4 regions of the Mycobacterium sp. NGS22 genome follow, and region 4 is predicted to be linked to each of the others. Evidence: predicted binding sites of a transcription regulator. Region 4 holds the regulator's gene; each other region holds the start of a gene.

Region 1 (4,207 bases), on a different contig from region 4:
CCGCCCGGCGGACGACTGGGGTTGTACGGGTTCGGGGGCAGCGCCCACATCACCGCACAGGTGGCGCTGGCGCAGGGCGCGGAGGTCCATGTCATGACTCGCGGTGCCGCGGCGCGCGAGCTGGCGCTGGCCCTGGGTGCCGCCTCGGCTCAAGCGGCCGACGAGCCGCCCCCGGTGCCGCTGGACGCGGCGATTCTGTTCGCTCCCGTCGGCGACCTGGTGTTGCCCGCCCTCGAGGCCCTCGACCGTGGCGGCACACTATCGGTGGCAGGCATCCATCTCAGCGACATCCCGACACTGAACTATCAGCGGCATCTCTTCCAAGAGCGGCAGATCCGGTCGGTGACGTCCAACACCCGCGCCGACGCCCGCGCGTTCCTCGATTTCGCGGCCAGGCATCGCATCGAGGTCACCACGCCGGAATATGCCCTCGGACAGGCCGATCGCGCGCTGGCCGACCTCAGCTCCGGGCGGATCGCCGGCGCCGCAGTGCTGCTGGTCTGACTCAGGTCGACAGGTGCCAGACCAGGGCGGCGGCCAGGGCGCCCACCCCGTTCAGTGCCCAGTGCAGCGCGATCGGCGCGATCAAGCTGCCGCTGCGCCGACGCAACCAGCTGAACACGAACCCGGCCGCGCCCGTCGCGATGACCGCCATCGTGACCCCGGCCATCATGCCGAAGACGCCGCCGCCGAACAGGTGGGTGAAGCCGACGTTGTTGCTGGTCAGGCCCAACGACGTGGCGATGTGCCAAAATCCGAACAGCAGTGATCCGGCCAGCGCAACGCCCCGGAAACCCCACGCCCGCTGCAGCGCGCCGTGCAGCACGCCGCGGAAGACGAGTTCCTCCGGGATGACGGTTTGCAGCGGGATGATGACCATTGATGCGATCAGCGCGCCCGAGATGGTCGCGTAGTGGTTGTTCAGGAACATCGGACGGGTCATCGGCAGGAGCACCCCGACCCCGATGACCGACACCACCAACGCCACGGCGGCCAGTGCGTAGCCCATGCCGGACTTCCAGTGCTCACGCCCGAGGCCGAGTTCGGTCCAGTCCAGCCCGCGCCACCGCACCAATAGCACCAGCCCGACGGCGGCTGCCGGCACGGTCGCAATGCTGGCCCACGCAGTGGTGAAGTGCGCGACCAGGTTGGTCAGCACCAGAACGGCGACGACGACGACGATGTCGACATGAAGACGCAACCGGTCCAGCGGCGCATCGAGCGCAGCGCTGGACACCGTTGGTTGAGCGGATTGGTCGAGCATCATGACGATTCTACCGGCGCAGCGCTGAACGGCAGGCTAGCTTTGTCGCGCCGCCAGCCTGCGACGCACGTAGGTCTTCAGCTCCGCCGACAGCGCCTCCACGTCGGTCAGTTTTGAAAGTAGTTGCGGCTCAGTCATTTTTGCGCGGAACACCAGTCCGATCGTCACATCGTGATCGGGCCGGGATTCGATGGTGACCTCGTCCCCGGCCCGGACGGTTCCAGGTGTGATCACCCGCAGGTAGGCGCCGGGTTGGCCGGCTTTGGTGAAGGTCTTGATCCAGTGGTTGAGGTTCAGGAACGCGGAGAAGGTGCGGCACGGTGTCCGCGGCGCGGAGACTTCGAGCAGCAGGCCGTCGGTGCCGACCCGCCACCGTTCGCCGATCAGCGCGCCCGTGACGTCGATGCCCGACGTGGTCAGGTTTTCCCCGAACATCCCCTCGGTCAGGGTGCGCTCGAGTCGCTGTTCCCACTCGTCGAGGTCCTCGCGGGCGTAGGCGTAGACGGCTTGGTCATCGCCGCCGTGGTACTTGGGATTGCCGATCGTGTCGCCGACCAGGCCGCTGCCGAGCCCGCCGCGCATCGGCCCGGGTGCACGGACCGCAACCGGCTCGGAGGTGGGCACTTTGTCGATGCCGGTCACCTTCGACATCGCGCGTGGATCGGGATTCGTCTTGGGCTGAGCCACGTTGACTGACACCACTTTTGGCACCCGCACAGGGTAACCCGGCCGGGTTGAGGTGGCGGGTCTGCATATGTGGTATCATCGAACATATGTTCGATCAATCGTGTGAGAACCCGCCCCGGTGGCAGGACAATCCGGGGGTTTTCCACGCCTGGATCGACGACATGAGCAGGCAGTGGCATCAGGCATTGAAGACCCCCACCGAGGAGTCCCAGGATTGGGTCGCAGCGGCGCGGGCGGCGGGGCAGATGGAAAACCGGGGTGCTGCTGCGCAGTTGATGGCGATCGGTGAGTTGTTCGCCTACCGGTTGCGTCGCCACGGTGAGACCGAGGACTGGGCGATCGACACGATGGCGGGGGTCGCTGCAGAGGTGGCGGCGGGCCTCAAGATCAGCCAGCGCTGCGCGCAGGACAAACTAACCCTGGCGCGTGACATGCGCGAACGGCTACCCAAGACCGCCGCGGTGTTTTGTGCCGGGGACATCGATGTGGTCGCGTTCGCCCTGATCGCCTCGCGCACCTCGCTGATCCTCGACCCCGAGGCGCTGGCGGCGGTTGATCGCCGCATCGCGGTCAACGTCACCCGGTGGCCGTCGCTGACCCCGTCGCGGCTGGCCAAGAAGGTCGACGCGATCGTTGCCGCGGTCGACCTGGACGCGGTGCGGCGCCGCGCCAAACGCCAGCGCGACCGCCATCTGGACATCGAGAAGGAATACGACGGGACCTGCCGCGTGGAAGGTGAGCTGCGCCCCACCGATGCCCGCGCTCTAGACGCCGCGTTGAGCGCGCTGGCGGCCACGGTCTGCGTCGAGGACCCGCGCACCCCCGAACAGCGCCGCGCCGACGCCATCGAGGCCTTGAGCGCCCGCGCCACCCGGATGGCCTGCCTGTGCGGGCGCACCGACTGCAGCGCCGGCACGCGCCCACCAACATCGCCGGTGATCATCCACGTCATCGCCACCCAGGACAGCCTCAACGGCACGGCCAGCGGGGCCGCCGCGATGATCGACGCCGACGCGCTCATCACCCCCGAACTCCTGGCCGAGTTGGCGACGTCAGCCAAACAGGTGCCACTGATCCACCCCGGGTACTGCGCCCCCGAACCGCACTACCGCCCGTCGAAAGCGTTGGCCGACTTCGTGCGCTGCCGCGACCTGACCTGCCGCTGGCCGGGCTGCGACGTACCCGCCACCCAGTGTGACCTGGATCACACGATCCCGTGGTCTCAAGGCGGGCCCACCCACGCGGCCAACACCAAGTGCTACTGCCGTACCCACCATTTGGTCAAAACCTTCTGGGGCTGGACCGAAAAGCAACTGCCCGACGGCACCCTGATCCTGACCTCCCCCGCCGGCGATACCCACGTCACCACCCCCGGCAGCGCCCTGCTGTTCCCCAGCCTGTGCACCGCCGTCGGCGGCATGCCGTCCCTCGAAGCCATTGGGCCGCAAGACCATTGCGCCGAACGCGGCGCGATGATGCCCAAACGCCGCCGCACCCGCGCCCAAAACCGCGCTCACCGCGTCACCGCCGAACGACGCGCCAACCGTCGAGCCCGCCAACCCGCTTACAGCGACCGAGCCGGCCCCGCGCCGCCCGACGACGACCCGCCGCCCTTCTGAGCTCGGGTCAAATCACTCGCTCTGCTCGCCCGACGACCAGGTCCAGCCGCTGATCTCCGGGTCGTCCTCACCGTGCTCTCGGGTGTACAGGCGAGCCCCGATGCGCGCATCGGCCATCCGCTGCCGCAGCACCGCGGCACGGCTACCCAGCCCCTCGACCCGGTCGACGACGTCCATCACCAGATGGAACCGGTCCAGGTCGTTGAGCATCACCATGTCGAACGGGGTGGTGGTGGTCCCGCGCTCCTTGAATCCGCGCACATGCAGATTCCTGTGGCCTGCCCGACGGTAGGTGAGCCGGTGGATCAGCCAGGGATAACCGTGGTAAGCGAAGATGACCGGCTTGTCCTCAGTGAACAACGAGTTGTATTCGCGGTCAGGCAACCCATGCGGGTGTTCGGAGTCCGGTTGCAGGCGCATCAGGTCCACCACGTTGACGACGCGAACGGCGAGGTCGGGCAGCTCACGGCGCAGGATGTCGGCCGCGGCCAGCGTCTCCTGCGTGGGTATGTCACCCGCACAGCCCAGCACCACGTCGGGTTCACCGGTGGCGGTGCTGGCCCATTGCCAGATCCCCAGCCCGCGGGTGCAGTGCGCGATCGCCTCGTCCACGTCGAGATAGGATAGGGCCGGTTGC
Region 2 (4,207 bases), on a different contig from region 4:
TCGGTGGCAGCCGCCGAATTCTTCGCAGACGGTTCGGTGGCCTGGGTCCATCTCGATGCCCGACACGACTATGACAGCGTCGTCGCCGATATCGATGCGTGGCAGCCCAAGGTCGCGCCGGGTGGTTGGCTGTCCGGTGACGACTATCACCGTGAGTGGTGGCCCGGTGTGGTGCGCGCCGTCAGCGACAGACTGCCCGACGCGGTTCCGTGGTGGTCGACCCAATGGAGGTGGATCAAGCCCGGTGAATTGGGCGGCACGTAGACTCGTCAGGCGAACTTTTCGAAGCGAAAGAGGTAAGTCACACCGATGAGCGGCCATTCCAAGTGGGCCACCACCAAGCACCAAAAGGCCGTCAAAGACGCCCGCCGCGGCAAAGAGTTTGCCCGGCTGATCAAGAACATTGAGGTCGCGGCCCGTACCGGCGGCGGCGACCCGGCCGGTAACCCGACGTTGTACGACGCCATCCAGAAGGCGAAGAAAACCTCGGTGCCCAACGACAACATCGAACGCGCCCGCAAGCGCGGTGCCGGTGAAGAAGCCGGCGGGGCCGACTACCAGACCATCATGTACGAGGGGTACGGGCCCAACGGCGTCGCTGTGCTGATCGAGTGCCTGACCGACAACCGCAACCGCGCGGCCGGCGAGGTCCGGGTGGCGGTGACCCGCAACGGCGGCACCATGGCCGACCCCGGCTCGGTGTCTTATCTGTTCTCCCGCAAGGGCGTTGTGACGCTGGAGAAGAACGGTCTGACCGAGGACGACGTGCTGACGGCGGTGCTCGACGCCGGGGCTGAGGACGTCAACGACCTGGGCGAGAGCTTCGAGGTGATCTCCGAGCCGACCGACCTGGTCGCGGTGCGCTCCGCGCTGCAAGAGGCGGGCATCGACTACGAATCCGCCGAGGCCAGCTTCCAGCCCTCGGTCAGCGTGCCCGTCGACGCCGACGGCGCCCGCAAGGTGTTCAAGCTGGTCGACGCGCTGGAAGACAGCGACGACGTGCAGAACGTCTGGACCAACGTCGACCTGTCCGACGAGGTATTGGCCGCGCTCGACGCGGAGTGACCCTCACGGATGCCAGCGGCTGGCGGTCCGTACCACGACACCGCCGGACTCCGTCGGGTAGAGATGCCAGGTCTGCCAGCGCCAGCCGGTGCCGTCCGGCTCGGCGGCCAATGCTGTCAGCGCGGCGTCGTCGCCGGGAAACACCCCACCCAGCCAGCCGTCGTCAATCTCGCACCGTTCGCGCAAGTGAGTTGCCAGCGTGCGGAAGGCGGACTCGTCGTACTCGTCGGTGCGTGCTTGCAGCCGGTAGCCGGGCGCAGCGGAACGTTCGGGCAGCTCGCCGCTCGTCAAGCAGGAAACCTGTTCGGAGAACCGGGCCGTGCCGTGCTCGACGACGACGACATGCGAAGCGCCCAGCACTCCGAGCGACAGCGCGCCGCCGTGAGGGTGTTCCAGTCGACAGCTGGCCAGCGGGCGCGGCGCGGCCGCGTTCAGCGCCAACGCCAATCGGGTCCCGGACACGTCGGCCGGCGCAACAGCGAGCTGATGAAGCGGCACCGGGCTCAACCTAGTTCATCGGCGCGTGTCCCTACCCGGCGATGTCGGACCGCCGGGCTAGGCTATCGAACAGCTGTTCGGTAGGAAGTAGGGAGCTGCGGTGCGGGTGATGGGTGTGGATCCCGGCTTGACGCGGTGCGGATTGTCGTTGGTGGAAAGCGGTCGCGGCCGCCAGATCACCGCCTTGGACGTCGACGTGGTGCGGACGCCGTCGGGCGAGCCACTGCACCGCAGGCTGCTGGCCATCAGCGACGCAGTCGATCACTGGCTGGACACCCACCGACCGGACGTGTTGGCCATCGAGCGGGTGTTCTCCCAGCACAACGTGTCGACGGTGATGGGCACCGCCCAGGCCGGCGGCGTGATCGCCCTGGCAGCGGCCAAGCGCGACATCGACGTGCACTTCCACACGCCCAGCGAGGTCAAAGCCGCGGTCACCGGCAACGGTGCCGCCGACAAGGCGCAGGTCACCGCCATGGTCACCAGAATCCTTGCGCTGCAAGCCAAACCGACCCCGGCCGACGCCGCCGACGCACTGGCGTTGGCCATCTGCCACTGTTGGCGTGCGCCGACGCTGGAACGGCTGGCCGCCGCGCAGGCACAGGCGGTGCAGCACCGCAACAAATACCTGGCCAAGCTGAAGGCGGCGCGATGATCGCCTCGGTCCGCGGCGACGTGCTCGAGGTGGCACTCGATCACGCGGTGATAGAGGCCGCCGGCGTCGGGTACCGGGTGAACGCGACCCCCTCGACGCTGGCCACGCTGCGCGCAGGCACCGAAGCGCGGCTGATCACCGCGATGATCGTCCGCGAAGACTCGATGACGCTGTACGGCTTCTGCGACGCCGAGACCCGGGACCTGTTCCAGACGCTGCTGTCGGTGTCCGGGGTGGGTCCGAGGCTGGCGATGGCGACGCTGGCCGTGCACGACGCGGCGGCGCTGCGACAGGCGCTGGCCGACGGCGACGTCGCCGCGCTGACCCGGGTGCCCGGCATCGGCAAGCGCAGCGCTGAGCGGATGGTGCTCGAACTGCGCGACAAGGTCGGTGTGATCGCGGGGACGGGCGCGGCGCCGTCGGTGAACGGCCACGCGGTGCGGGGGCCGGTGGTCGAGGCGTTGGTGGGCCTCGGGTTCGCGGTCAAACAGGCCGAGGAAGCCACCGACAAGGTGCTGGCCGACAACCGGGAGGCGACGACGTCGACTGCGCTGCGGGCCGCGTTGTCGCTGCTGGGCAAGGCCAAATGAGCGACGACGATTTCGACGAGCGCGATGTCTCGCCGTCGCTGGCGGTTGGCGAGGGCGACATCGACGGCAGCCTGCGGCCGCGGTCGCTGCGCGAATTCATCGGCCAGCCCCGGGTCCGCGAGCAGCTGCAGCTGGTCATCGAGGGCGCCAAGAACCGCGGCGGCACCCCGGACCACATCCTGCTGTCCGGGCCACCGGGCCTGGGCAAGACGTCGTTGGCGATGATCATCGCCGCCGAGCTGGGATCCTCGTTGCGGGTGACGTCGGGTCCCGCCCTGGAACGCGCCGGTGACCTGGCCGCGATGCTGTCCAACCTGGTCGAACACGACGTGCTGTTCATCGACGAGATCCACCGGATCGCCCGGCCCGCCGAGGAGATGCTCTACCTGGCGATGGAGGACTTCCGGGTCGACGTCGTCGTCGGGAAGGGGCCCGGGGCGACGTCCATTCCGCTCGAGGTCGCACCCTTCACCCTGGTCGGCGCGACCACCCGTTCCGGCGCGCTGACCGGCCCGCTGCGCGACCGGTTCGGCTTCACCGCGCACATGGACTTCTACGAGCCCGCCGAGTTGGAGCGGGTGCTGGCGCGCTCGGCGGGCATCTTGGGCATCGAGCTCGGCGCCGAGGCCGGCGCGGAGATCGCCAGGCGCTCGCGCGGGACGCCGCGGATCGCCAACCGGTTGCTGCGCCGGGTCCGTGACTACGCCGAGGTGCGCGCCGACGGCATCATCACCCGCGACGTGGCCAAGGCTGCCCTGGAGGTCTACGACGTGGACGAACTCGGCCTCGACCGGCTGGACCGAGCGGTGTTGTCGGCGCTGACCCGCAGCTTCGGCGGCGGTCCGGTAGGGGTGTCGACGCTGGCGGTCGCGGTAGGGGAGGAGGCCGCCACCGTCGAGGAGGTCTGCGAGCCGTTTCTGGTGCGGGCGGGCATGGTAGCCCGTACCCCGCGCGGCCGGGTGGCGACCGCGCTGGCGTGGACACATCTGGGTATGACGCCCCCGGCCGGCGTCTCGCAACCGGGGTTATTCGACTAGGAGAGCGAAATGATCACTGCCGCAATGGTTTTCGCGACGCTGGCTGCGGCGCTGCACGTCTACATCTGGACCATGGAGTCTTTCACGTGGACCTCCAGGCGCACCCGGGCGACGTTCGGCACCACACCCGAGGAAGCCGAGACCACCAGGTTGCTGGCGTTCAACCAGGGGTTCTACAACCTGTTTCTGGCGATCGTGACAGGTATCGGCATCGCGGCGGTATGCACCGGGCACCGGGATGTGGGTGCCGCGCTGGTTTTCGCCGGGGTGGGGTCCATGGCGGCGGCCGCCGTCGTGCTGTTGCTCTCGGCACGGGACAAGGCGCGGGCCGCGGTGACCCAGGGCCTGTTCCCGGTCATCTC
Region 3 (4,207 bases), on a different contig from region 4:
AGGGCCGATGCGCGTCGCCGTGGTCGCCGGGCCGGATCCCGGGCACTCGTTCCCCGCGATCGCGCTGTGCCAACGCTTCCTGGCTGCCGGCGACACACCGACGCTGCTGACCGGGGTCGAATGGCTGGAAGCCGCCCGCAGCGCCGGCGTCGACGCCATCGAGCTGGACGGACTCAAAGCGGTCGACGAGGACGTCGACGCCGGGGCCAGGATTCATCGGCGGGCAGCCCGGATGGCGGTGCTGATCGCGCCGACGCTGGGTGACCTCGCTCCGGATCTAGTGGTTTCCGACGTCATCACCTCGGGTGGCGGTCTGGCCGCGGAGCTCCTCGGCATTCCGTGGGTTGAGCTCTGCCCACATCCGCTGTATCTGCCGTCCAGGGGATTGCCGCCGATCGGCAGTGGGCTGGCTCCCGGGGTCGGACTGCGCGGCCGACTGCGTGACACCGTGATGCGGGCGCTGACGGCCCGCTCGGTGCGCAAGGGTCTGCAGCAGCGGTCCGCCGTCCGGGTCGACATCGGGCTGCCGGCGCACGATCCGGGGCCGGTACGGCGGTTGATCGCCACGCTGCCGGCGCTGGAAGTGCCGCGCCCGGACTGGCCGGCCGAGGCGGTGGTGGTGGGCCCGCTGCATTTCGAGCCGACCGATCAGGTGCTGGACATTCCATCGGGTTCGGGCCCGGTGGTGATGATCGCGCCGTCGACCGCGGCGACCGGCACGGTGGGTCTGGCCGGACTCGCGCTGCAATGCCTGACGCCGGGGGAGACGTTGCCGACCGGTGCCCGACTGGTGGTCTCGCGACTGGGCGGCGAGGAGCTGACGGTGCCACCGTGGACGGCGGTGGGGCTGGGCCGGCAGGACGAGCTGTTGAAGCACGCCGACCTGGTGATCGGCGGAGGCGGACATGGACTGGTGGCCAAGGCGTTGCTGGCGGGGGTGCCGCTGGTGGTGGTGCCCGGCGGCGGAGATCAGTGGGAGATGGCCAATCGCGTGGTACGGCAGGGCAGCGGGCAGCTGATCCGGCCGCTGTCCGCCGACGCGCTGGTGGCCGCGGTGGGTGAGGTGCTGTCGTCGCCCAGCTACCGCGCCGCCGCTCAGCGGGCCGCCGACAGCGCGTCCCAGGTGGCCGATCCGGTGCGGGTGTGCCGCGACGCGCTTGCTTTAGCCGAATAACCGGCTGGGTATCTTGCTGGCGTGCGGTTGACGGAGTTCAACGAACGGGTGGTGCTGCGGTTCGGCGCAGCCTACGGGTCGTCGGTGCTGGTCGATCACGTTCTGAGCGGCTTCGACGGCCGGACCGCGGCGCAGGCCATCGAGGACGGTGTCGAGCCGCGCGACGTGTGGCGGGCGTTGTGCGCCGACTTCGACGTGCCTCGTGACCAGTGGTGATTGTTTGGCCCTCTGTTGACTCTGCGCCCAGGGCGGGAAAATGCGAGAAGACAACGCCCTGAGCGCAGAGTCAATCGGTTAGATGCCGCAGTCCCCGCATTTACCCCCGCCGGGCAGTCGGTAATACAGGCAACAGCTGTGGCGCCGGAAGCCGAGATCGCGGCTGGTGAGCACCCCGGTCCCGGCCAGGTCACCGGTGCTCAATAAGGCGGTCGTCAGCTGCGTGATCTGCTCACGCAGGTCGGGCCGCGCACCGAGCAGCATCCTTGCGGTTCCCACCAGCGCGGATGCAATGTTGCCGGAGAGCAGTCCCGGAGCCAGGTCGACGCTCAGTCCGGCTGCGAACCGCGCCATGTGGTCGGTCACCACGACGCGGTAGACCAGTTCGGGGGAGGGGTCGACGGGATCGCCGACGGGGATGGGCAGCCGCAGTTGCGCGCTGTCGTCGGCCCGCTGCAAATCGGTCAGGTCGGGCAGGACGCCGTGGGCGAGCACGCAGGCCAGCACGGGTGACCACAGTCGGGCGGCGTGGCCCAGGTGCACCAAGGACGCGCCGATGCGGCGCTCGGAGGTGCGGTACCGGCCGACGAGATCGCCGAATCCGTCGGCGTAGGACTGGGTGACCGGGTGCCACCCGACCGGGTCACCGCCGACGGTCAGGGCGAAAAACCCACCGTAAGAGGAAATCTCGGCCAGCTCCGCGGAGATGTCCATGTGGGGAGATGGTGCCACACGCGGCGTGTCGAACCCCGGTCGAACACATGTTCGTCTACTGTGGTGGCATTCGGTGATCTCGACTTGTCGGTGGCCTTCTCTAGTGTCACGGCCAACCGACCGATACCGGTCACCGAACACACGACTACAGGAGAGGCACCATGGCACAAGCCCCTGACCGCGAGAAGGCTCTCGAACTGGCGATGGCCCAGATCGAGAAGAGTTACGGCAAAGGCTCGGTGATGCGCCTCGGCGACGAGGTGCGTCAGCCGATCTCAGTTATCCCGACGGGGTCCATCGCACTGGACGTCGCCCTGGGCATCGGCGGCCTGCCCCGGGGCCGGGTCATCGAGATCTACGGCCCGGAGTCCTCGGGTAAGACCACCGTGGCGCTGCATGCGGTGGCCAATGCCCAGGCCGCCGGCGGTGTCGCGGCGTTCATCGACGCCGAGCACGCGCTGGATCCGGAGTACGCCAAGAAACTCGGCGTCGACACCGATTCGCTGCTGGTCAGCCAGCCGGACACCGGGGAGCAGGCCCTCGAGATCGCCGACATGCTGATCCGCTCGGGCGCGCTGGACATCGTGGTCATCGACTCGGTGGCCGCACTGGTGCCACGCGCGGAACTCGAAGGCGAGATGGGTGACAGCCACGTCGGGCTGCAGGCCCGGCTGATGAGCCAGGCGTTGCGGAAAATGACTGGTGCACTGAACAATTCGGGCACCACCGCGATCTTCATCAACCAGCTGCGGGAAAAGATCGGCGTGATGTTCGGGAGTCCAGAGACCACCACAGGTGGCAAGGCGCTGAAGTTCTACGCGTCGGTGCGCATGGACGTGCGGCGGATCGAGACGCTCAAGGACGGCACCAACGCGGTCGGCAACCGCACCCGGGTCAAGATCGTCAAGAACAAGGTGTCGCCGCCGTTCAAGCAGGCCGAATTCGACATCCTCTACGGCCGGGGCATCAGCCGGGAAGGCTCGCTGATCGACATGGGGGTGGACCAGGGCTTCATTCGCAAGTCCGGTTCCTGGTTCACCTACGAGGGCGAACAACTCGGTCAGGGCAAGGAAAATGCCCGCAACTTCCTGCTGGAGAACGCCGACATCGCCAACGAGATCGAGAAGAAGATCAAGGAAAAGCTCGGCATTGGCGCAGTGGTGACCGATGACAGCGTCCTGCCCGCCCCCGTCGACTTCTGAGCGGCGCGAGGAGCAGGCGCGGGCATTGTGCCTGCGCCTGCTCACCGCACGCTCCCGGACCAGGGCCGAGTTGGCCGGGCAATTGGCCAGGAAGGGCTTTCCCGACGACGTCAGCACCCGGGTGCTGGACCGGCTGGCCGGCGTCGGACTGGTGGACGACGCTGACTTCGCCGAACAGTGGGTGCGATCCCGACGGGCCAACGCGGGCAAGAGCAAGCGCGCGCTGGCCGCCGAGTTGCACACCAAGGGCGTGGACAACGACGTGATCAGCACGGTGCTGGCCGGGATCGACGCCGGCGCCGAGCGGGACCGCGCCGAGCAGTTGGTGCGGGCCCGGTTGCGCCGGGAGGTGCTGGACGACGACGACACCAGGGTCACCCGCCGACTGGTCGGGATGCTGGCCCGCCGCGGGTACAGCCAGGCGGTCGCGTGCGAGGTGGTGTTCGGCGAACTGGCTGCCGAACGGGAGCGCCGACGGGTCTAGCGCGGCCCGTGGCGGACGGGCGCCAGTACCATGGCCCCGTGACTTCGACGGTGGCCCGGCACGTGGCAGACGATGCTGCGTCGGACTCGGCGCGCACCTACCAGGTCCGCACCTACGGCTGTCAGATGAACGTCCACGACTCCGAACGGCTCGCGGGCCTGCTCGAGGCGGCCGGCTATCGACGCGCGCAGGACGGAACCGAAGCCGACATCGTCGTCTTCAACACCTGCGCCGTCCGGGAGAACGCCGACAACAAGCTCTACGGCAACCTCAGCCACCTGGCGCCACGCAAGCGCAGCAATCCCGACATGCAGATCGCGGTCGGGGGCTGTCTGGCCCAGAAAGACCGCGACACCGTGCTGCGCCGGGCGCCGTGGGTCGACGTCGTCTTCGGCACCCACAACATCGGGTCGCTGC
Region 4 (4,207 bases):
GCGCGGTCAGATCGTCACCATGCTGGACCGATGTTATTTGACCCAGGCCGTCCCGGTGCTGATCATCTGGGGCCGCAGAGATTCGGTCATCCCCGTGCGGCACGCCTACCTGGCGCACGCCGCCATGCCGGGCTCCCAACTCGAAATCTTCGAGGACGCAGCCCATTTCCCGTTTCACGACGACCCGGCTCGGTTCCTCGATCTCGTGCAGAGCTTCATCGACACCACCGCACCCCCCGACCACGACCAGGCCGCGCTGCGCGAACTACTCCGCAGCGGTGGCGGCGAAGCGACGGTCTCCGGGCCCGCCGACACCCGGCTGGCCGTGCTAAACGCCATAGGGGCCGACGAACGCAGCGCCACCTGAATCACGGCCGTCGACGTTGAGGTCTCAGGACTGTCGGCGCAACGTCGCGGACAGGTGGTGCTGGAGGCGTTGGCCGACAGCGGCCATGCGCAGCGAGTAGGACAGCTCGTTGCCGTCGACCCGGACCGACCGGGCCAGTGCCGACACTTCTTTGGCAGTCGGGGTCATTCCGACATCGGTTGTGGCCAAGTCGATTTCGACGACGCCGTCGCGCACCGAGTAGCTGCCGCCTTCGATCTCGGTGATGCCGCTGGGATGGGCAACCACCAGTTCCAGGTGGCCCTGTCGCGGCACTCGAAGATAGCCCGTCTCGGCGTGCAGCGGTTTGCCGTCGGCGACGGCTTTCGTTTTCTGTCCATAGCTCAGGAAAGGCTTGCCCACGTGGGAGAAGACGACCTCTTCGAAGTATTCGAACGACTCGATGGTCGGGTACTCCCCCGCCCCACGCCCCGCCCAGGTACCCAGCAGCGGCGCCAGCGCAGCGACGTCGGGATGAAGTTGGGCGGCCATCGGTCGGAAGACGCCGTTCAGCCCGGGGCCGATACGTTGCGGTGCGCGCGCAGCGCCTCGATCTCGCGTTCGAAATCGTCGGCTGAGGAAAAGGACCGGTACACCGAGGCGAAGCGCAGGTAGGCGACTTCGTCGAGTTCGCGCAACGGACCCAGGATGGCCAGCCCGACCTCATGGCTGGGGACCTCCGGCCCGGCGGCCCGCACCGCGTCTTCCACCTGTTGGGCGAGCAGGTTCAGCGCGTCGTCGTCGACCTGGCGCCCCTGGCAGGCGCGGCGCACACCACTGATCACTTTCTCCCGGCTGAACGGCTCGGTGACGCCGCTGCGCTTGACCACTGCGAGCACCGCGGTCTCGACGGTGGTGAAGCGGCGTCCGCATTCCGGACACGACCGGCGACGGCGAATTGCCTGGCCTTCATCGGTTTCCCGGGAGTCAATGACCCGGGAATCGGGATGCCGGCAGAAAGGGCAGTGCAATGGCCGCTCCTTTGCCACGCCGTGACGTCCGGATAACAGAACACCCCGAGAGTACCCGCGCGACCTGCCGAGCCCGGGTTGCGGCCGGTCAGCCGACCGGTGCGATCAGGGTCTGGCCTGCGGTCACCGCGCTGGAGTCCAGCGCGTTGAGGTCACGGATGCGTTCGACGACGTCGCGCACGGGTGCGCCCGGCGCCACGCGGACCGCGAGATCCTGCAGAGACTCGCCCGGCTCGACCCGCACCACCGCCAGCGCGGCGGGCACCTGCGGCGCCGCCTCGACCGATTCGCCGTGGACCATGCTGCCGAAGTTGGCCATCAGCCCTAACCAGAGGGTGATGACACCGGCGGCCAGGGCCAGCCCGATCGTGGTTGCCACACTGACCGGCCGTCTGCGGTGGACAACGGTCGACCTCGCGACACCGGTGCCGTAGTAGCGCATCGGCGCGCCCGCCGGGCGCGACGGGCCCGGCCTGTTCGACCGTGGCTGACCGGACCGATAGGAGGGAAACTCGCGAATCGGCCTGTTCAGAGGCCTGTTCAACGGGCTCTGCGCGTTGCTGGCGCGATGCGGACCCGCGTAGATGAGTGTCATGCCGTTTCCCTCCGGTCGACTACTTATCGCTCGTGTGTTCGACACTAGTCGCTCATGTGTTCGACAACCGAACATTTGAGCGAGCGTGTCGCACGAGCAAAACCGTAGACCTCACCACCGACAAGTTTTTTGTCGGTGCAACCAGCTGGTGACTTTCAGATACCCGGTACGCGCCGAAGTTACACACTTGTGATTCATTTTGTTTCCGCAGATCGGCGGCCCTCGACGGCGCGACGACACGCCGGTCGAACACATGTTTGATTCTTGGACGGAGTGGGGTTACATTCAGTGCCATGAGCGACAGCAACGACACCCCGGCCGATGCGACGCTGACTGACCGACAGCGAACAATCCTGGACGTCATCCGCGCGTCGGTGACCACCCGCGGATATCCGCCGAGCATCCGGGAGATCGGTGATGCCGTCGGTCTGACGTCGACGTCCTCGGTGGCACACCAACTGCGCACCCTGGAGCGCAAGGGCTACTTGCGGCGGGACCCGAACCGCCCGCGTGCTGTCGACGTGCGCAGCGCCGACGACACGGTGACGCCTCCGCTCACCGATGTAGCGGGTTCGGATGCGTTGCCGGAGCCGACTTTCGTCCCAGTGCTGGGACGCATCGCCGCCGGCGGGCCGATCCTGGCCGAGGAGGCCGTCGAGGACGTCTTCCCCCTACCCCGCGAGCTGGTCGGCGAAGGGACGCTGTTCCTGCTCAAGGTCGTCGGTGAGTCCATGGTCGAAGCCGCCATCTGCGATGGGGACTGGGTGGTGGTGCGCCAGCAGAACGTCGCCGACAACGGCGACATCGTCGCGGCGATGATCGACGGCGAGGCCACCGTCAAGACATTCAAGCGGGCCGGCGGTCAGGTGTGGCTGATGCCGCACAACCCGGCATTCGACCCGATTCCCGGCAACGACGCGATCGTGCTGGGCAAGGTGGTCACCGTCATCCGCAAGGTGTAGCCGCCGGCGTCAGTCGGCCCGGACGAAACCGTTGGCGCGCGCGGCGTCCTCGTTGGCGAACCAGATCTCGGCCAGTGTGTCGTGATAGAGCGCGCTGTTGGGCGTGTAATACAGACCGAACCGGGCGCTGGCCTTGATCGGATAGCCGTCCGGGGCCCGGTAGGGGTCGTCGTCGAGCGGCAGGTGGATCGTCGGACGCACCGCGGCGCTGCCGGCCGGTGCCGCCGCCGGCGCCTCGGCCTGCGGAGCCGCTCCGAACGGCGTGCCGGCTTCGGCGGCGTAGCCGGCCGGGTCCGCGGCCGCATGCCGTCCCGTTCTCGCCTCGGGCACCGGATCGGTGTCCGGTGGCGACGCCAGGTCGGGTGACTCGCCTTCCGCGTCGTCCCTGAGTTCGTCTTGCGGGTAGCGGGCCCCCGCATATTCGTCGAGGTATGGCTCGTCCGGCTCGATTTCCGGGATCTCCGGAACTTCCGGGATTTCCGGCTCTTCCCGGGAGTGCGGCACTTCGGGGACGTCCGCGTCCGGCACGTACGTCGGTGGCGCCGAGAGTTCGGGCACGTAGTCCTCCGGCCCTACCCGTTCCGGAACCCGCGGCTCCTCCTCGAAAGGTTCCCCGTAGCCCTCGTGCGACACCACCGGGATGGGCGTGGTGCCCACCGCGTCGGGGTCCTCGTCGTACTCCTCATACGAGGACGAGTCGTAGCTCTCGTCGGCATCGTGGGTGAATTCGTCGTCGTCGGCGTCCTGCTCGACCGGGAGGACCGCCGTCGCCCCACCCCGGGACCAGCTGACCCGGGCTCCCGAGCCGGCGTCGGGATGGTCCTCGACGTGCTGGTCGTGCTCGTCGGCCGGGGGGAACCGCTCAGAACCGTAATCGATGTCCTCGCGCGGCCAGCGCCCTTCCGCGCCGGGGTCATAGTCCACACCGGCGTTGCGGTCCGGGTCCGGGTCGAAGACGGGTGCATCGGGACCCGCGGCGCGGCGCCTGCGCAGACCCAACACCACCAACACGCACATCAGGACCAGCAACAGCACCGGCACGGCCGCGATCAGCCACCACCAGTGGAAGGTGAACTTCTTGCCCGCCGGGGGTGAGGCCGAATTGCTGGGCTGATTCTGTCCCGAAACCTGGAGTCCGGACAGCAGCGGCGCCAGATTCGCCGGATCGGTGCTGAAGGTGTTCTTGGCGCGGTTCCAGGAGATCTTGCCGCCGGTGAACTTCTGCGACACCACGTCACCGTCCACCGTCTGGTCAGCCACCGGCGCACCGAGTTTGCCGGTGGCGCCCTTGAGC

Evidence for each region. The regulator LexA, encoded in region 4, represses DNA repair genes until DNA is damaged. The targets are predictions, from matches to a motif close to CGAACANNTGTTCG.
Region 1: AC5Y47_RS24370 (HNH endonuclease signature motif containing protein) is a predicted target of LexA. The motif match lies at 2,031-2,044, and genes of this name have one in related genera.
Region 2: ruvC (crossover junction endodeoxyribonuclease RuvC) is a predicted target of LexA. The motif match lies at 1,630-1,643, and genes of this name have one in related genera.
Region 3: recA (recombinase RecA) is a predicted target of LexA. The motif match lies at 2,145-2,158, and genes of this name have one in related genera.

What each region holds. Positions count from the first base shown of each region.
Region 1 is NZ_JCALDY010000044.1:14,239-18,445, reverse strand. Features, by position in the region: gene AC5Y47_RS24385 (zinc-binding alcohol dehydrogenase family protein) at 1-504, shown strand, start outside; gene AC5Y47_RS24380 (CPBP family intramembrane glutamic endopeptidase) at 506-1,264, opposite strand; gene AC5Y47_RS24375 (MOSC domain-containing protein) at 1,301-1,966, opposite strand; gene AC5Y47_RS24370 (HNH endonuclease signature motif containing protein) at 2,113-3,570, shown strand; gene AC5Y47_RS24365 (phosphoketolase family protein) at 3,583-4,207, opposite strand, start outside.
Region 2 is NZ_JCALDY010000041.1:3,442-7,648, forward strand. Features, by position in the region: gene AC5Y47_RS23955 (class I SAM-dependent methyltransferase) at 1-264, shown strand, start outside; gene AC5Y47_RS23960 (YebC/PmpR family DNA-binding transcriptional regulator) at 310-1,065, shown strand; gene AC5Y47_RS23965 (DUF2617 family protein) at 1,069-1,563, opposite strand; gene ruvC (crossover junction endodeoxyribonuclease RuvC) at 1,664-2,218, shown strand; gene ruvA (Holliday junction branch migration protein RuvA) at 2,215-2,808, shown strand; gene ruvB (Holliday junction branch migration DNA helicase RuvB) at 2,805-3,845, shown strand; gene AC5Y47_RS23985 (DUF1304 domain-containing protein) at 3,855-4,207, shown strand, end outside.
Region 3 is NZ_JCALDY010000003.1:277,930-282,136, forward strand. Features, by position in the region: gene AC5Y47_RS04555 (glycosyltransferase) at 8-1,174, shown strand; gene AC5Y47_RS04560 (DUF3046 domain-containing protein) at 1,196-1,390, shown strand; gene AC5Y47_RS04565 ((2Fe-2S)-binding protein) at 1,469-2,104, opposite strand; gene recA (recombinase RecA) at 2,266-3,306, shown strand; gene recX (recombination regulator RecX) at 3,272-3,790, shown strand; gene miaB (tRNA (N6-isopentenyl adenosine(37)-C2)-methylthiotransferase MiaB) at 3,829-4,207, shown strand, end outside.
Region 4 is NZ_JCALDY010000029.1:40,534-44,740, forward strand. Features, by position in the region: gene AC5Y47_RS21575 (alpha/beta fold hydrolase) at 1-367, shown strand, start outside; gene AC5Y47_RS21580 (peroxynitrite isomerase) at 392-877, opposite strand; gene nrdR (transcriptional regulator NrdR) at 895-1,356, opposite strand; gene AC5Y47_RS21590 (LysM peptidoglycan-binding domain-containing protein) at 1,445-1,951, opposite strand; gene lexA (transcriptional repressor LexA) at 2,245-2,913, shown strand; gene AC5Y47_RS21600 (LGFP repeat-containing protein) at 2,923-4,207, opposite strand, start outside.